DNA from 2 places in the Pseudomonas sp. NPDC087358 genome. Region 2 is predicted to be linked to the other one. Evidence: predicted binding sites of a transcription regulator. Region 2 holds the regulator's gene; the other holds the start of a gene.
The links. The regulator FliA, encoded in region 2, starts transcription of late flagellar genes. The targets are predictions, from matches to a motif close to CTAAAGTTTNNNNNNNNNNNGCCGNTAA.
Positions count from the first base shown of each region.

Region 1: ACI2KS_RS03130 (Maf family protein) is a predicted target of FliA. The motif match lies at 6,748-6,775, and genes of this name have one in related genera.

Region 1 covers NZ_JBJDOA010000001.1:694,378-703,182, forward strand. Annotated here, with positions in the region: gene ACI2KS_RS03115 (carbon-nitrogen hydrolase family protein) at 1-182, opposite strand, end outside; gene ACI2KS_RS03120 (YhdP family protein) at 436-4,251, opposite strand; gene rng (ribonuclease G) at 4,463-5,920, opposite strand; gene ACI2KS_RS03130 (Maf family protein) at 5,917-6,528, opposite strand; gene mreD (rod shape-determining protein MreD) at 6,832-7,323, opposite strand; gene mreC (rod shape-determining protein MreC) at 7,323-8,456, opposite strand; gene mreB (rod shape-determining protein MreB) at 8,694-8,805, opposite strand, start outside.
Region 2 covers NZ_JBJDOA010000003.1:85,727-94,531, reverse strand. Annotated here, with positions in the region: gene ACI2KS_RS07280 (chemotaxis protein CheA) at 178-2,442, opposite strand; gene ACI2KS_RS07275 (protein phosphatase CheZ) at 2,573-3,361, opposite strand; gene ACI2KS_RS07270 (chemotaxis response regulator CheY) at 3,381-3,755, opposite strand; gene fliA (RNA polymerase sigma factor FliA) at 4,013-4,753, opposite strand; gene fleN (flagellar synthesis regulator FleN) at 4,750-5,583, opposite strand; gene flhF (flagellar biosynthesis protein FlhF) at 5,703-7,058, opposite strand; gene flhA (flagellar biosynthesis protein FlhA) at 7,070-8,805, opposite strand, start outside.

The sequences.
Region 1 (8,805 bases), on a different contig from region 2:
TGGCCCAACGCTTCGGCACGGCCGATGGCTGCGATGTCGCGGCGGCCCATGGCGGCGAAGTTTTCCGGCAGCACCGCCAGCGCAGCGCCCGACGCCGCAGCCTGCTCTAGCAGGCCACGAGCCTGGGCCAGATTGCCCTCGACATCGCTCTGGCTGACCATCTGAATCACGGCAAAGGACATGGGCGCTCCTTGATTGATAGACCTGCACTGTACTCCAAGACACTGCGACCTGCTTCTGGCCGGAGGCCGTGGGAGGCCAGCTTGCTGCCGATCTGGCGCGAAGCGGTCGCAAAACCTGACGATCCGGTTATGTCTGACACACCGAGCCCGCCGATTTACAACTGCTGCGAAGCCGATCGCGAGCAAGCCTCGCTCCTACGCCCTCCGGGCAGACGCCGGTCCAGGCGGCTCCGCGCCTTATTGGCCAGGCAAATCACTGCGGCTTCTCGAACGGTTTATCAAAGGTGATTTTAGGCTCTTTCCACGGCCCTTCGACCTTGTATTGCACGCTGGCAAAGCGCGCCACACGATCGCCCAGCAGCTTGTCGACCAGAAACAGCGCGCCACCGATTGCCGGCGCGCCGACGATCAGTGCCGCAATCGGCAGGTTATTGGTCACCGGCAGGGTCACCAGCAGTTTGGCGTCGACCCGATCGCGCACCATATCCAGCGTGCCATTGAGCTCCAGGTTGCTCGACGGGCCGATCATGGTGATCGGGTCGCGGGTGACATACACCCCGTCACTGGCCACCAGCAGCCCCTTGACCCGGTCATAACTCAAACCCTTGCTCAGCAGGTCGGAAAAATCCAGACGCAGACGGCGGCCGATGGAATTGAAATTGAGCAGACCGAACACTCGCAACGCCTGCGCCCCGCCCTCCACTTCGACGAACTGGCCGTTCTTGAGGGTGGCATCAAGGCTGCCCGAGTAACGCTTGAGGCCGACCCAGGCCGGTGATCCCGGCCAGCGCCCATCAGCGTTCAATTCGAACGCCTGGCTGGTGACGGTGGGCGCAAAGCCCCAGGCCTGAAGCACATCGGCCAGATTTTTGCCGCTGACCTGGCCCTTGTACCAACTGGTGGTTGCACCGGGAGTGCCTTCCCAGCCGCCAGCGCCCTGCAGCAGCACGCCCTTGAGCCCCATGTTCAGGTCGGCCAACTGAATACCATTGGCGGTGGGACGGACCTTGAGCGACCAGGCGCCGACCAGTTGATCACCCTGGAACAGCTGGGTGATCTTGATGTTCATCGCCGGGATGTTGTGCGGGTCGACATCGGCCAGCGGGTCTGGCGCGTTCTCCACCACGGCTGCGTTCGGATCCGGCGCGGGCAGGCGTACATAAAGCAGGTTGATATCAGCCGGCATGGCCTTGTTGTCCGGCAAGGTGGCGGTGCCTTTTGCTTTCGAACTGTCCAGCGACAGCCCCCAACCGACGTCGCTGCGCTTGAGCTGGACGCTCACCTGATCCAGGGTCGTGCCCATGGCTGTCAGCTTGCCGATCTGCAGATCGACACCGTTGAGCAACTGTTTGGCGCTGCCACCCGGATCGTTGCCTGCATAGCGCTCGACCATCGCCTGCCACGGCGCGATGTCCAGCTCAGGCAACGAACCGCGCACCCGCAAGCCTTTGGCGTCGGGGACGATGGCCCCGCCCTGCCCGAGGAACAGCTCACCGCGCCCGTCTGCGAATTTGCCGGCCGGGGCGGCAAACGCCAGATTGGCGAGATTGCCGTAGCCCACGCCGATACGCCGCTCCGGGCCCTGCAGGTTCATACGAAAATCGGTGTCGCGGGTCTCGTCAGCGGTCTTGCCGAAGGGCGCCGGCAGATCGACTGCCACGCCCTTGAGGTTGGAATTGATCAACAACTGGCTGTCGGCACCGTTGAGCGTGATCTGCAACTGATAAGGCAGATCGCCCGACACCGGCAGCGGTTGAGTGATGCCCTGCCAGTCGGTGAGTCGCTTGGCGGCAATCTGGCTGCTGGCGGTGATGCGGGTGACCGGCGCACCCGGCTTGCCTTCGGCGAAGATCTCGGCAGCCACTGGTTTGTCGAACGCCATCGCCTTGATGTTCTTGCCGCTCAGGCCCTTGGCGTAATCAAAGCGGAAATTACCCTTGAGTTGAGTCAGGTCCAGCACCGGATCCGGCAGCCTGAGCCGGGCGTTGTCGGTGTTGAAGTCCACCGCAACCTTGGGCTCCTGGCCCTTGACCAGCGGAATGTCCAGATTGATGTGGCCCTGCAGCGGCCCCTCGGCCTGCCAGCCTGCGAAGGTCTGCGCGGTGCCAATAGGCGCCTCCTGCAGAATCTTCATGCCGTCCTGCAGGCTGCCATTGAAGTCGCCATCCACCAGCAGATGGCTGGTCTGGCCGGACGCTACGTGCGGTACGTCCACGGCGACGTTGCGCACCTGGGTGCCGAGCAGCTGCCCCTTGGTGGCACGGATGCGCACACCACTGTTCTCGACGAAAACATTGCCGTCCACACCCGTCAGCTGCGGCCAGCCCGGCTGGAAGGCAAGATCGGCGTCGCGCACCTTGAAGAACAGGCTGATCACCCGCGCCACATCCGGCGCGTCGTGGCTGATCGAGCCCTGATACTGGAAGAAGCTCTGATCGACGTGACCGCTGACAATTGCGGTGCGCAACCACTGATCCAGCGCCGGGCTGAGGACTGCCGGCAGATACTTGGAGGTGTAGCGACCATCGGCATCGACCAGTCCGACACGCAGGTCCATGTAGTCTTCCTGAGTGTGGTCCAAATGCAGGCGGATCAGGAAGTCGCTGGCGATCTTGCCTTCATCGCCCACTACCTTGATGTACGGCGCAATGAGGGTGAACACTTGATCGTCCAGCGCCCAGGTCAGACGCGCTTCGGCGTGGCGATAGTTCCACGGGTTCTTGAAGATCGGGTCCAGATGCAGCATGAAATCGTCGGTGTTCAGGCGCAGCTCGCCCTGCCCCAGATCACCGCTGATGGCGCCGCTGACGTTACCGGCGGCAGGCGCGCCGTGATAGGCATCGAAGCCGACCTTGTCCAGATTGGCGGCAAAACTGAGTTTTTTCGCGCCTTCGGCCTGTGGCCGGTAATCGAGCAGCACGTTGCGCAGGCTACCGGTGACCTTCAGATGATCGAGCACGGCCATCAGGTTATCGGGCAGCGGCGCCAGGGAGTCGAGCAGCGGTGTGACGGGCGTCAGGTCCAGCCGGTCAGCCTGAACATGCCACAGCGCCTGGCTGTCGGAGGTGGCAGCGGTCTGCTTGAGCTGAATGCGGCTTTCCCAGCGCTTTTTGGCAATGTCCATCGCCAGTGAGTCCAGGGCCAGGGTGAAGCCGTTGTCGTCACGTTCAAACCAGGCATTGAGCGCCAGATTGTCGATTTTCGACGCTTTGCGGTCGGCGTAGGCGCCTTTGAACTGCGGCGCATTGAGCCGGGCGACGGCGGTTTGCAGAGTGCCTTTGCCCCAAGTCAGCCAGAACTCGCCGCCGGCCTTGAGGTTATTGATTTTCCAGCCGCCGGTCAGGCTTTTCGGCAACCAGTGCGACCAGTCGCTTTGCGGCAGGCTCAGATACGCCTCGGCGGCGGCATCGCGCCAGGCGCTGGCTTGCATTCTGGAACGGATGTTGAGCGACAGCGGCTGACCGTCGGGCAAGGTCACGCGGGCATCCAGACGCTGATGAAAGCGCCCGGTCTGGAGGGTCAGGCTGACGTAGGTCAGGGTCAGCGGCGCCTGTTCGTAAGGCTGCAGGGTGATTTGGCTGTCAAACAGCGACAGCTGCGAGATCATCTGCATCTGGGTCAGTACCTGCTCGGGATCGAACGGCTTGTCCTCCTGCACCGGCAAGCCCTGAATCGCCCAGTGCCCGTCCTTGTCCTCCTTGAGCCCGAACTGCAGGCCGTCAAGTTCAAGCCGGGCGATACGCACCTGTCGTGCCTTGATGCTGGCCCACAGATCAGGCACCGCTCGCACATGATCAAGTCGGACCGAGGCGGTGCCCTGGCCGACCATCACGTCACGCGCTACGAAGACCGGCGCGAAACCGCTCCAGCTGCCCTCAAGACGTCCAATGCTGACCGGCATGCCCACGGCCGCCTGAGCCTTGACCTCGACGTCGGCGCGGTACTCGGCGACCATCGGCACCAATTGACGGCCCACGCTGACGTATAAGGCCACCAGCACCACGACCAGCGCGCACAGACTCAAGCCCCAACGGGTCAGGGCCGCCAGCAAACGCGTCAGAGGCTGCATGGCGCCGAGCCTCCGTGTGCTGACGCTGCCCATGGCGACCGGCTCGAGGGTGCAGGTGGTTTTACGACCGGGAGGTGCTCATTCGCCACGCATAGTTCTCTTTGAAGGGCATCCCTGCCATCGGCCCGTGGGGCTCGGTTTTTCTGATTCGGGCAACCGCGCAGTGGTCTGCACGGCGCCCTGGAGCTTACAGAGTCGCGATCAAGCACACTCAGAGCAGCACAACGTCGTATTGTTCCTGGGAATACATGGTTTCGACCTGAAAACGAATGGTCCTGCCGATGAAGGCTTCCAGCTCCGCGACGTTGCCCGACTCTTCATCGAGCAGGCGATCGACCACTTTCTGGTTGGCCAACACCCTGTAGCCCACCGCCTGATAAGCGCGGGCTTCACGCAGAATCTCGCGGAAGATCTCGTAACAGATGGTTTCCGGGGTTTTCAGTTTGCCGCGACCCTGGCAACTGCTGCATGGCTCGCACAACACCTGCTCCAGGCTTTCACGGGTGCGCTTGCGGGTCATTTGCACCAGCCCAAGCTCGGTGATGCCGATGATGTTGGTCTTGGCGTGGTCGCGCTCCAGCTGCTTCTCCAGCGTGCGCAGGACCTGCCGTTGATGTTCACCGTCTTCCATGTCGATGAAGTCGATGATGATGATCCCGCCCAGATTACGCAGGCGCATCTGCCGGGCAATGGCGGTGGCCGCTTCCAGATTGGTCTTGAAGATGGTTTCTTCGAGATTGCGATGACCGACGAAGGCGCCGGTGTTGACGTCGATGGTGGTCATCGCCTCCGCCGGGTCGATCACCAGATAGCCGCCGGACTTGAGCGGCACCTTGCGCTCCAGCGCGCGCTGGATTTCGTCCTCGACGCCATACAGGTCGAAAATCGGCCGCTCGCCTGGGTAATGCTCCAGGCGATCGGCGATTTCCGGCATCAGCTCGGCGACGAACTGAGTAGTCTTCTGAAAGGTTTCCCTGGAGTCGATGCGGATCTTCTCGATCTTCGGGCTGACCAGGTCGCGCAAGGTACGCAAGGCCAGGCCCAGGTCTTCGTAGATCACGCTGGCAGGGCTGATGGTCTTGATCTGCTCACCGATCTGGTCCCACAAGCGGCGCAGGTAGCGGATGTCCATCATGATTTCATCGGCCCCGGCGCCTTCGGCTGCGGTGCGCAGGATAAAACCGCCCTTCTCCTTGATCCCTTCCTTGGCCACGCAATCGCTGACCACCTGCTTGAGGCGCTCGCGCTCGGCTTCGTCCTCGATCTTCAGCGAGATGCCGACATGGGCGGTGCGCGGCATGTACACCAGATAGCGCGAAGGAATGGACAACTGAGTGGTCAGGCGCGCGCCCTTGCTGCCGATCGGGTCTTTGGTGACCTGCACCACCAGGCTCTGGCCTTCATGGACCAGCGAGCTGATGGTTTCCACCGCCGGGCCTTCACGCATGGAAATTTCCGAGGCGTGAATGAACGCTGCGCGATCCAGACCGATGTCGATGAATGCCGCCTGCATGCCGGGCAGCACGCGCACGACCTTGCCTTTGTAAATGTTGCCAACGATGCCGCGACGCTGGGTCCGCTCGACGTGCACCTCTTGCAGAACCCCGTTCTCAACGACGGCCACGCGCGACTCCATCGGCGTGATGTTGATCAGAATCTCTTCACTCATGGCTTGTCACCTTCCAGGCATTGCCAACAGGGTATGCCGAAACGCGCCAGCATTTCTGCGGTTTCGCACAATGGCAGGCCAACCACTGCCGAATAACTGCCGCTGAGGCTTTCGACGAACACCGCGCCCAGTCCCTGAACGCCGTAGCTTCCGGCCTTGTCGCAGGGTTCGCCACTGGCCCAGTAGGCTTGCGCTTCTTGGGGTGTGATGCTGCGAAAACGCACGCGACTGCTGACAACCCGGGTTTCACAATGCTGCTCATCGACCACGGCAACGGCGGTCAGCACTTCGTGTTCGCGGTTCGACAACGCAGCGAGCATGGCCAGGGATTCGGCCTCGTCGGCGGGTTTGCCCAGGATGCGACCGTCGAGCACTACGGCGGTGTCGGCGCCAAGCACACAGGCGGTGGGATAAGCGGGATCGTTGGCCAGCTGCAGCAGCCCGGCATCGGCCTTGCCGCGAGCAAGCCGCTCGACATAAGCAGCCGGGGACTCGCCCTGGAGCGGGGTTTCATCGATATCGGCGCTGAGGGTGGTAAACGGCACACCTATTTGCGTCAGCAGCTCACGACGGCGAGGGGAACCGGAGGCGAGAAGAAGTTGGGGCATGGGACGTCTCCGTGTCATTGATCACAAGCTTAGGCGTTGCGTTAGAACGGGTGACTCTTCCTCTGACGACAGCTGTTTGTGACGTCATGCACGCTGGCAAATCGGACACAAACCTCGCTTCTGCCCGGAGGGCGTGGGAGCAAGCTTGCTCGCGATCTGGCGCGCAGCGGCAGTGAATCCAGACACCTTGGGTGTGTCAGACACACCGCGTTTGCAGGGTTTACTGCCGCTTCCCGGCAAATCGCAGGACAAACCACGTTCCTACGGCCTGCGGCCAGAATCAAGCGCGCTCAAGCGGCGTCCTCAGTTGATCTTCAAGCGCAGGCGCAGGCCACGCAGGCCGTAGCTCACCCAGGGCCAGAGCAGCGCGCTGACCAACGCCGGCAGGACCAGCGCCAGGGTTGGCTGGCGGTTGCCGGTCAGGGCGCTGAGCCACAGCTGCACCAGCTGCGCGAGGCCGAAGATCACCAGAATCACCAGGCATTGCTGCCACATCGGGAACATGCGCAAGCGCTGCTGCAGCGACAGTACCAGGAAGGTGATCAGCGTCAGGATCAACGCATTCTGTCCCAGTAGCGTCCCATACAGCACATCTTCGGCCAGGCCCAACATCCAGGCGGTGACCATGCCGATCTTGTGCGGAAGCGCCAGGGCCCAGAATGCCAAGAGCAAGGCGAGCCAGAGCGGGCGAAAGATTTCCATGAACTGCGGAAGCGGCGAAACACTGAGCAACAGGCCGATGACGAACGTCAGCCAGACCACCCAGCCGTTTCGTGCGGGAGCGTGACGAGCCATTATTCTTCCCTCGAGCGCGGCGTCGCCGGAGCAGCAGCCGGGGTTGCCGGTTTGGCCGCTGGCGGCTTTGTCGCAGGTTTGGCGGCCGGTTTGCTCGCTGCAGGCTTGGCGGGAGCGGGCGCAGGCGACGCCGGCGCAGCGACGGCAGTGGCCGCTGGGGCGGTCGATGGGCCATGCGCCGCAGCCGGCTTGGGCACCGTCGCCGGGACCACCGGTTTGTTTGGCGTGGCCGCAGGCGTGGCGCCCGGTACAGTCGCAGACGGCACCGCGGATGGGTCCGCTGCCTGGCGGTCCAGGGATTCCTGCTGTTGCGCCGCATCGGCAGCACGCTCTTCGGGCGAACGCCCGTCGGAGAACACCAGCAACAGGTAGCGGCTACGGTTCAGCGCCGCAGTCGGCACGGCGCGAACGATCGCGAAAGGCTGTCCGGAATCGTGAATCACTTCCTTGACCGTCGCCACCGGATAACCCGCGGGGAAGCGCTGCCCCAGGCCCGAACTGACCAACAGGTCGCCTTCCTTGATGTCGGCGGTATCGGCCACATGGCGCAGCTCCAGGCGCTCCGGGTTGCCGGTGCCGCTGGCAATTGCGCGCAGGCCATTACGATTGACCTGCACCGGAATGCTGTGGGTGGTGTCGGTCAGCAGCAGCACCCGGGAGGTGTAGGGCATCAACTCGACCACCTGGCCCATCAGGCCACGCGCGTCGAGCACCGGCTGGCCCAGCACCACGCCGTCGCGCTCACCCTTGTTGATGATGATGCGATGGGTGAAGGGATTGGGGTCCATGCCGATCAGTTCCGCCACTTCGACCTTCTCGTTGACCAGCGCCGAGGAGTTGAGCAACTCGCGCAGGCGCACGTTCTGCTCGGTCAAGGCCGCCAGTTTCTGCAGGCGGCCCTGCAGCAGCAGGTTCTCGGTCTTGAGTTTTTCGTTTTCAGCGGCAAGCTCGGTGCGGCTGCCGAACTGGCTGGCGACGCCCTGATACAGACGCTCCGGCAGATCGGCAATCCAGTAGGACTGCATCAACACCAGCGACATCTGGCTGCGCACCGGCTTGAGCAGAGTGAAGCGCGCGTCGACGACCATGACGGCCACGGACAGGACGACCAGCACCAACAGACGAACGCCCAGCGACGGGCCCTTTGAGAAAAGCGGTTTAATGGGCCGCTCCTTCCAGGGATGCTTGTGTTTGGCTGTGCTTATTCATGCGACATGAAACCGGCCTGGTGCGGGTTGACGGAAATACAGCGTGTCTGATTTGTAACATCGCGCCTGCAACATTGCGACAGCACGTCAACAAATCAGACACACACGAGCAGCATCGAGCGATGCTGCCCTTCGAGCTCAACAGGGTAGCGTTCCGGCGACTTATTCGCTGGAAAGCAGGTCCATGGTGTGCTTGTCCATCATTTCCAGCGCACGGCCACCGCCACGCGCCACACAGGTCAGCGGGTCTTCGGCGACGATGACCGGCAGACCG
Region 2 (8,805 bases):
GAAACGGGTCACGCCCGTAGCCCACTTCATCAGACTTGACACAATGAGTGTCAAAACACGGTGCCGCTCTTGTAGCAGTCCGGCATGCCGGCGGTAGCGATCTTGCCGACGTCGCCGCCGGCAAGCCGCGCTGCTACAGATCACGTGGCGCCGTGGCAGCCAGCGCGCTCGTTGACATCAAATACGCCGTGCGGCGTAACGCTTGAGCATGCTCGGCACATCGAGAATCAGCGCGATGCGGCCGTCACCGGTAATGGTGGCGCCGGACATGCCTGGCGTGCCTTGCAACATCTTGCCCAGCGGTTTGATGACCACCTCTTCCTGGCCCACCAGTTGATCGACGACGAAGCCGATGCGCTGGGTGCCAACCGACAGGATCACCACATGGCCTTCACGCTGCTCCTCGTGAACGGCCGAACTGACCAGCCAGCGCTTGAGGTAGAACAGCGGCAGCGCCTTGTCGCGCACGATCACCACTTCCTGACCATCGACGACGTTGGTGGTCGACAGGTCCAGGTGGAAGATCTCGTTGACGTTGACCAGCGGGAAGGCGAACGCCTGGTTGCCCAGCATCACCATCAGGGTCGGCATGATCGCCAGGGTCAACGGGACCTTGATGACGATCTTCGAGCCCTGGCCCTTGGTCGAGTAGATGTTGATCGAGCCGTTGAGCTGGGCGATCTTGGTTTTCACCACGTCCATGCCCACGCCACGGCCCGACACATCGGAAATCTCGGTCTTGGTCGAGAACCCCGGGGCGAAGATCAGGTTGTAGCAATCGCTGTCGCTCAGACGGTCGGCGGCGTCCTTGTCCATGACCCCCCGCTTGACCGCGATGGCACGCAGGACCGCTGGGTCCATGCCTTTGCCGTCATCGGAAATCGACAGCAGGATGTGATCGCCTTCCTGCTCGGCCGACAACACCACGCGCCCGCCACGGGCCTTGCCCGAGGCTTCGCGCTCTTCCGGCGATTCGATGCCGTGGTCCACCGCGTTGCGCACCAAGTGCACCAACGGGTCGGCCAGGGCCTCGACCAGGTTCTTGTCCAGGTCGGTTTCTTCACCGACCAGTTCAAGGTTGATTTCTTTCTTGAGTTGACGCGCCAGATCGCGGACCAGTCGCGGGAAGCGACCGAAGACCTTCTTGATCGGCTGCATGCGGGTTTTCATCACCGCGGTCTGCAGGTCGGCGGTCACCACATCCAGGTTGGACACGGCCTTGGACATGGCCTCGTCAGCGCTGTTGGCACCCAGGCGCACCAGACGGTTACGCACCAGCACCAGTTCGCCGACCATGTTCATGATTTCGTCCAGCCGCGCGGTGTCGACCCGTACGGTGGTTTCGGCCTCGGTCGGTGCCTTTTCGCCCGCCGCAGCAGGGGCGCGGGCAACGGCCGGAGCCGGAGCGGCCTTGGCCGGTGCCGCAGCAGGTGCGGACGCAGCAGGGGCCTTGGCAGGCTCGACTTTCGCTGCCTGAGGCGTGACCGCCTCGGCCTTCTTGGCCGGCGCCGCGGCAGTCGCAGCACTGGCGGCTACCGCCGGCTCGAACTTGCCTTTGCCGTGCAACTGGTCAAGCAGATCTTCAAATTCGTTGTCGGTGATTTCATCCGAAGCTGCGGCTTTTGGCGCAGCGGCAGGTGCGGGTGCAGCGGCGACCGGGGCGGCACTGCCTTCAGGCGAGAATGAACCCTTGCCGTGCAGCTGATCGAGCAGCGCTTCGAATTCGTCATCGGTGATCTCGTCGCTGGCCGCAGGCGCAGCGGCTGTCGCCGGCACCACAGGCGCCACGGCATCGACCGCGAACTGACCTTTGCCATGCAATTGATCGAGCAACGATTCAAATTCGGCATCGGTGATGTCATCGCTGGCCGGCGCTGCAGCTGGCGCTGGCGTGGACACGGCGGCGGGCGCAGCAGCACCGGCTGCCTGGGCCTTGACCGCGTTGAGCGAATCGAGCAGTTGTTCGAATTCCAGGTCGGTGATGTCTTCGGACGGCGCCTCGGCGACGGCCTCGACGAGCGCTGCTGGTTCAGCCGCCACTTCATCAGCCGACGCAGGCTCGGCCAACCGCGACAGCGCTGCGAGCAACTCGGCCGTGGCCGGGGTGACGTCCGTGCGTTCACGGACCTGACCGAACATGCTGTTGACGGTGTCCAGCGCTTCGAGCACAACGTCCATGAGTTCGGCATCGACCCGGCGCTCACCTTTGCGCAGGATGTCGAACACGTTCTCGGCGATGTGGCAGCATTCAACCAGCTCGTTGAGCTGGAGGAAGCCGGCGCCCCCTTTTACAGTGTGAAAACCGCGAAAAATTGCATTGAGCAGGTCCGCATCATCCGGTCGGCTTTCCAGCTCGACCAGTTGCTCGGACAACTGCTCCAGAATCTCGCCGGCCTCTACCAGAAAATCCTGAAGGATTTCTTCATCGGCGCCGAAGCTCATTGGGGGTGCTCCTAAAATTAACCGTCAAACCGATCCAGGGGCTGTGCAAGGGTCTGCGCGCATTGCCTTCGTCGAAGCATTCGCACGCCAGACCCACAGCCACTTTCACATAGAACTCAGTATCTAGAATCTAGAAGCCAAGGCTCGATAGCAGATCGTCTACATCATCCTGACCGGATACGACGTCTTCACGTTTATCGGCATGAATCTGCGGACCTTCACCCTTGGAATGAAGTTTTTCTTCTTCTTTCTGCTTACGGAACAGTTCCTGGTCGTGCTCGATCCCGGCGAAGCGATCCACCTGGCTTGCCATCAGCACCAGCTTGAGCAGGTTGCTTTCGACTTCGGTCACCAGTGTGGTCACGCGCTTGATCACCTGACCGGTAAGGTCCTGGTAATCCTGAGCCAACAGAATGTCGTTCAGGTGGCTGGCGACCTCATGGGTCTCTTTTTCGCTGCGCGTCAGAAAACCATCGACGCGACGAGCCAGGTCCCGGAACTCTTCGGCACCGATCTCGCGACGCATGAAGCGACCCCAATCGACGCTTAGCGCCTTGGCGTCGGCGCTCAGGCCGTTCATCAGCGGCGTGCTCTGTTCCACCAGATCCATCGTGCGGTTGGCCGCACCCTCCGTCAGCCTGACAACATACGACAGGCGCTCGGTGGCATCGGTGATCTGGGACACTTCTTCGGCTTGCGGCATGTGCGGGTCAATCTGAAAATTGACGATCGCACTGTGCAGTTCACGCGTCAGCTTGCCAACTTCCTGATACAGGCCGCGATCGCGGGTCTGATTGAGCTCATGGATAAGTTGCACGGCCTCGCCGAACTTGCCTTTTTCGAGGCTGTCGACCAGTTCTTGCGCGTGTTTCTTCAGGGTCGACTCAAAGTCACCCATCGTCGAATCTTTGGAATCCATAGCGCCCTCGCAGCGGACATCAGCTATTGACGCGCTCGAATATCTTCTCGATCTTCTCTTTGAGCACCTGGGCGGTGAAAGGCTTCACCACGTAGCCGTTAACGCCGGCCTGAGCTGCTTCGATGATCTGCTCGCGCTTGGCTTCGGCGGTCACCATCAGCACCGGCAGGCTGCGCAGACGCTCGTCGGCACGCACCTGACGCAGCAGGTCGATGCCAGACATGCCAGGCATGTTCCAGTCAGTCACCAGAAAGTCAAAAGCGCCGCTCTGCAGCATCGGCAATGCGGTGGTACCGTCATCCGCTTCGGCCGTGTTGGTGAACCCAAGGTCACGCAACAGGTTTTTTATGATCCGCCGCATCGTTGAGAAGTCATCAACGATGAGGATTTTCATGTTCTTGTCCAATTCGACCTCCAAGCAGTCTTTAACGCGCCCAGCACCTGGACGCGCGTTCAATCAATACCGGCACAACACACCGGTTACACGAAAACGAGGGGGTCTTTCGAAGAAACCGGGCATGAGCACAGCGGAACCGGACCTGTTGAAGACCTGATTCGACCGGCTCCTGCCTTGTCACTTTTGCGTTCCCACACATCTTGCAAGCCGGTCTTGCATCCAGCACGCAGACACCACGGTCTGCGCCCGATGCATCAACGCGCCCGCCACTCTCCCAACCGTCCCCGCAGGCGTGCGGCACACTGGCTGTGCAGCTGGCTGACCCGCGACTCGCTGACACCCAGGACCTCACCGATTTCCTTGAGGTTGAGCTCTTCGTCGTAGTACAGCGCCAGCACCAGGCGTTCACGCTCGGGCAGGTTGGCAATGGCGTCCGCCAATGCGCTCTGGAAGCGCTCGTCTTCCAGATCACGTGACGGTTCGAGCGACTGGCTCGCGCCGTCCTCGTGCAGTCCCTCATGCTCGCCGTCCTGCAACAGATCGTCGAAGCTGAACAGGCGACTGCCCAAGGTATCGTTCAAAATCCCGTAATAATCATCGAGACTCAATTGAAGTTCGGCAGCAACCTCGTGATCTTTAGCGTCGCGGCCGGTTTTTGCTTCAATTGCACGAATCGCGTCGCTGACCATGCGTGTGTTGCGGTGAACCGAGCGCGGTGCCCAGTCCCCCTTGCGCACTTCATCGAGCATTGCGCCGCGGATACGAATACCCGCGTAGGTCTCGAAACTCGCACCCTTGGTGGAATCGTATTTGGTCGACACTTCAAGCAGGCCGATCATCCCGGCCTGAATCAGATCTTCGACCTGCACACTCGCCGGCAAACGCGCCAGCAAATGGTAAGCGATGCGCTTGACCAAAGGGGCATAACGCTCGATCAGCTCATACTGGGAATCTTTGGATGATTTGCTGTACATGCGATAGCCGCTTGCTGTCATGACACTGGCCCTGCGCTGGTCTGATGAACCAGGCGTTCAACGAAAAATTCAAGATGACCACGCGGGTTCGCCGGAAGTGGCCAGGTATCGACCTTCTGCGCAATGGCCTTGAACGCCAGCGCGCATTTGGAACGGGGAAACGCTTCATACACCGCACGCTGCTTCTGCACAGCCTTGCGCACGCATTCGTCATACGGCACGGCGCCTACGTATTGCAGGGCCACGTCGAGGAACCGGTCAGTGACCTTGGTCAGCTTGGCGAACAGGTTGCGCCCTTCCTGCGGGCTCTGTGCCATGTTGGCCAGCACCCGGAAGCGGTTCATGCCGTAGTCGCGGTTGAGCAGCTTGATCAAGGCATAGGCGTCGGTAATCGAGGTCGGCTCGTCGCACACCACCAGCAACACTTCCTGGGCGGCGCGGACGAAACTGACCACCGACTCGCCGATCCCGGCAGCGGTGTCGATCACCAGCACATCCAGGTTGTCGCCGATGTCGCTGAACGCCTGAATCAAGCCTGCGTGCTGCGCCGGGGTCAGGTGAACCATGCTCTGGGTGCCGGAAGCCGCCGGTACGATGCGCACGCCGCCCGGCCCCTGCAACAGGACATCGCGCAGCTCGCAGCGACCCTCGATGACGTCCGCCAGGGTGCGTTTGGGGGTCAGCCCCAGCAGTACGTCGACATTGGCCAGACCCAGATCGGCGTCCAGCAACATGACGCGACGCCCAAGCTCGGCCAGGGCCAGCGAGAGGTTCACTGACACGTTGGTCTTGCCTACGCCACCTTTGCCACCGGTGACCGCGATAACCTGTACGGGATGCATGCTGCCCATGTTAATTTTTTACCTTGTCTTGCTCAGACCCAAGCCACATTTCGGGCTGCACGTTCACTGTGTGAACAATGCGTGGCAGACCACCGATGCAGGTATATTCCACTGTCATTTTCCTTAACCTAGCCCGCACGCTTGCCGGGGCTGTGATAAAGATCCGCAAACATGTCCGCCATCGCTTCCTCGCTAGGCTCCTCCTGCATCTGCACACTCACGGCTCGGCTTACGAGCTGGTGTCGACGCGGCAGATGCAGATCATCGGGTATCCGTGGGCCATCAGTCAGATAGGCCACAGGTAATTCGTGTGTCACCGCAAGGCTCAGCACTTCGCCCAGGCTTGCGGTTTCGTCCAGCTTGGTCAGGATGCACCCGGCCAGACCGCAACGCTTGTAACTGTGATAGGCCGCCGACAGCACCTGTTTCTGACTGGTCGTGGCCAACACCAGGTAATTGCGCGCCTTGATGCCGCGACCGGCCAGGCTTTCCAGTTGCAAACGCAGTGCCGGATCGCTGGCCTGAAGGCCTGCGGTATCGATCAGCACCACGCGCTTGCGCAGCAATGGCTCCAGCGCCTGCGCCAGGGACTGCCCCGGATCGACATGCGTCACCGGCACATTGAGGATACGCCCCAGTGTCTTGAGTTGCTCCTGAGCACCGATCCGGAAGCTGTCCATGCTCACCAGCGCGATGTTTTGCGCGCCGTATTTGAGCACATAGCGGGCGGCAAGCTTGGCCAGCGTGGTGGTCTTGCCCATACCGGCAGGACCGACCATGGCGATCACACCGCCCTCCTCCAGTGGCTCGACGTCCGGCGTTGCGATCATGCGCGCCAGATGCGCCAGCAACATACGCCAGGCGTGAGGCTGGTCGTCGGTCTCCGGCACCATCGCCAGCAGATCGCGCGACAGCGGGCCGGACAAGCCGACGCGTTGCAGGCGGCGCCACAGGTTGGCCTGTTGCGGACGGCTGCCTTGCAGTTGATTCCAGGCCAGCGAACCCAGCTGGACTTCCAGCAGTTCACGCAGGCCATTCAATTCCGAACGCATCGAGTCGTAGGCACGCTGGCTGACACCCGGATCGGCGGCTGCACGCTCGGCGCGCTCGGCACGGTCCGCGGCGATGGCGGCGTGGATCGAGGGGCGGAACGGTTCGTCCAGCGTCGGCTCGATCTGCTTGCTGTCGTCCATCGCAACGCCGGTGAACAGCTGACGGTTGGCCACAGTGTCGACTTCGCTGCGATGGGTCAGCTCGGCCTGTGCGGTGACGATGCGTGACTGGGTCTTGCGCAGCTCGTCTTCAAGCTCGATGTTCGGCACGCGCGGGGCCAGCGCGGACAATTTGTAGTCCAGCGCGGCAGTCAGTTCCACACCGCCGGCGATCCGCCGGTTGCCGATGATGGCCGCTTCCGCGCCCAGCTCATCACGAACCAGTTTCATGGCTTGTCGCATATCGGCGGCGAAAAAACGCTTAACTTGCATGACTCACTACCTCAGCCGTTCGGCCCGACAGTCGCTACGATGGTGACTTGCTTATTGTCAGGAATTTCCTGGTAAGCCAATACATGCATATTCGGTACAGCCAGGCGTCCAAAGCGGGACAACATGGCCCGAACCGGACCTGCGACCAACAAAATTACCGGCTGACCCTGCATCTCCTGACGCTGCGCCGCTTCGATCAACGAGCGCTGAAGTTTCTCAGCCATGCTCGGTTCGAGTAGAACGCCTTCTTCCTGACCCTGTCCTGCCTTCTGCAGACTATTGAGCAAAATCTGTTCCAACCTTGGCTCTAGCGTGATAACAGGCAGCTCCGGCTCAATGCCGACAATGCTTTGCACGATTGCACGGGACAATCCGACCCGTACGGCAGCCACCAGCGCGGCGGTATCTTGACTCCGTGCAGCGTTGTTGGCGATCGCCTCGGCAATGCTGCGGATATCGCGCACCGGCACCTGTTCGGCCAACAGCGCCTGCAGCACCTTGAGCAACGCCGACAGCGAGAGCACACCTGGCACCAGCTCTTCAGCAAGCTTTGGCGAGCTCTTGGCCAGCAGCGTCATCAGTTGCTGGACTTCTTCATGCCCGATCAACTCATGAGAGTGTTTGTAGAGAATCTGGTTCAAGTGAGTTGCCACTACCGTGCTGGCATCCACCACGGTATAGCCCAGCGATTGCGCTTGCGCACGCTGGCTGATCTCGATCCAGACCGCCTCAAGACCAAATGCCGGGTCTTTGGCAGTAATGCCGTTGAGGCTGCCAAAGACCTGACCGGGGTTGATCGCAAGCTCGCGGTCCGGGTAGATCTCGGCTTCGGCCAGGGTCACGCCCATCAGGGTCAGGCGATAGGCGCTGGGCGCCAGATCCAGGTTGTCGCGAATATGCACGGTCGGCATCAGGAAACCCAGTTCCTGGGACAGCTTCTTGCGCACACCCTTGATCCGTGCGAGCAACTGACCACCCTGATTGCGGTCCACCAGCGGAATCAGGCGATAGCCCACTTCCAGGCCGATCATGTCGATCGGCGTCACGTCATCCCAGCCAAGCTCCTTGGATTCCTGCGCACGGATCGGCGAAGGCAGCAGTTCCTGCTGACGCTTGACCTCCTGAATGGCGGCAAACTTGACCTCGTTCTGTTTCTTCCACAGCAGGTATGCGCCACCGGCTGCCACGATGCCCAGGCTGATGAACGAGAAATGCGGCATGCCGGGCACCAGGCCCATGACCACCATGATCCCTGCCGACACCGCCAGCGCCTTGTGCGAGGCGAACATCTGGCGGCTGACCAGCTTGCCCATTTCTTCGGAGCCCGATGCCCGAGTGACCATGATCGCCGCGGCAGTCGAGAGCAACAGCGATGGCAACTGCGCCACCAAACCGTCACCGATGGTCAACAGCGCATAGACCTTGCCCGCATCGCCGAACGACATGTTGTGCTGGATGATGCCCACCAGCATGCCGCCGATGAGGTTGATGAACAGGATCAACAGACCGGCGACGGCGTCACCGCGTACGAATTTACTGGCACCGTCCATGGAACCGTAGAATTCGGCCTCCTGAGCGACTTCCAGACGGCGGCGCTTGGCTTCGGGCTGATCGATCAGGCCGGCGTTGAGGTCGGCGTCGATGGCCATCTGTTTGCCGGGCATCGCATCGAGGGTGAAACGCGCGCTCACCTCGGAAATACGACCGGCACCCTTGGTGACCACCACGAAGTTGATGATCATCAGGA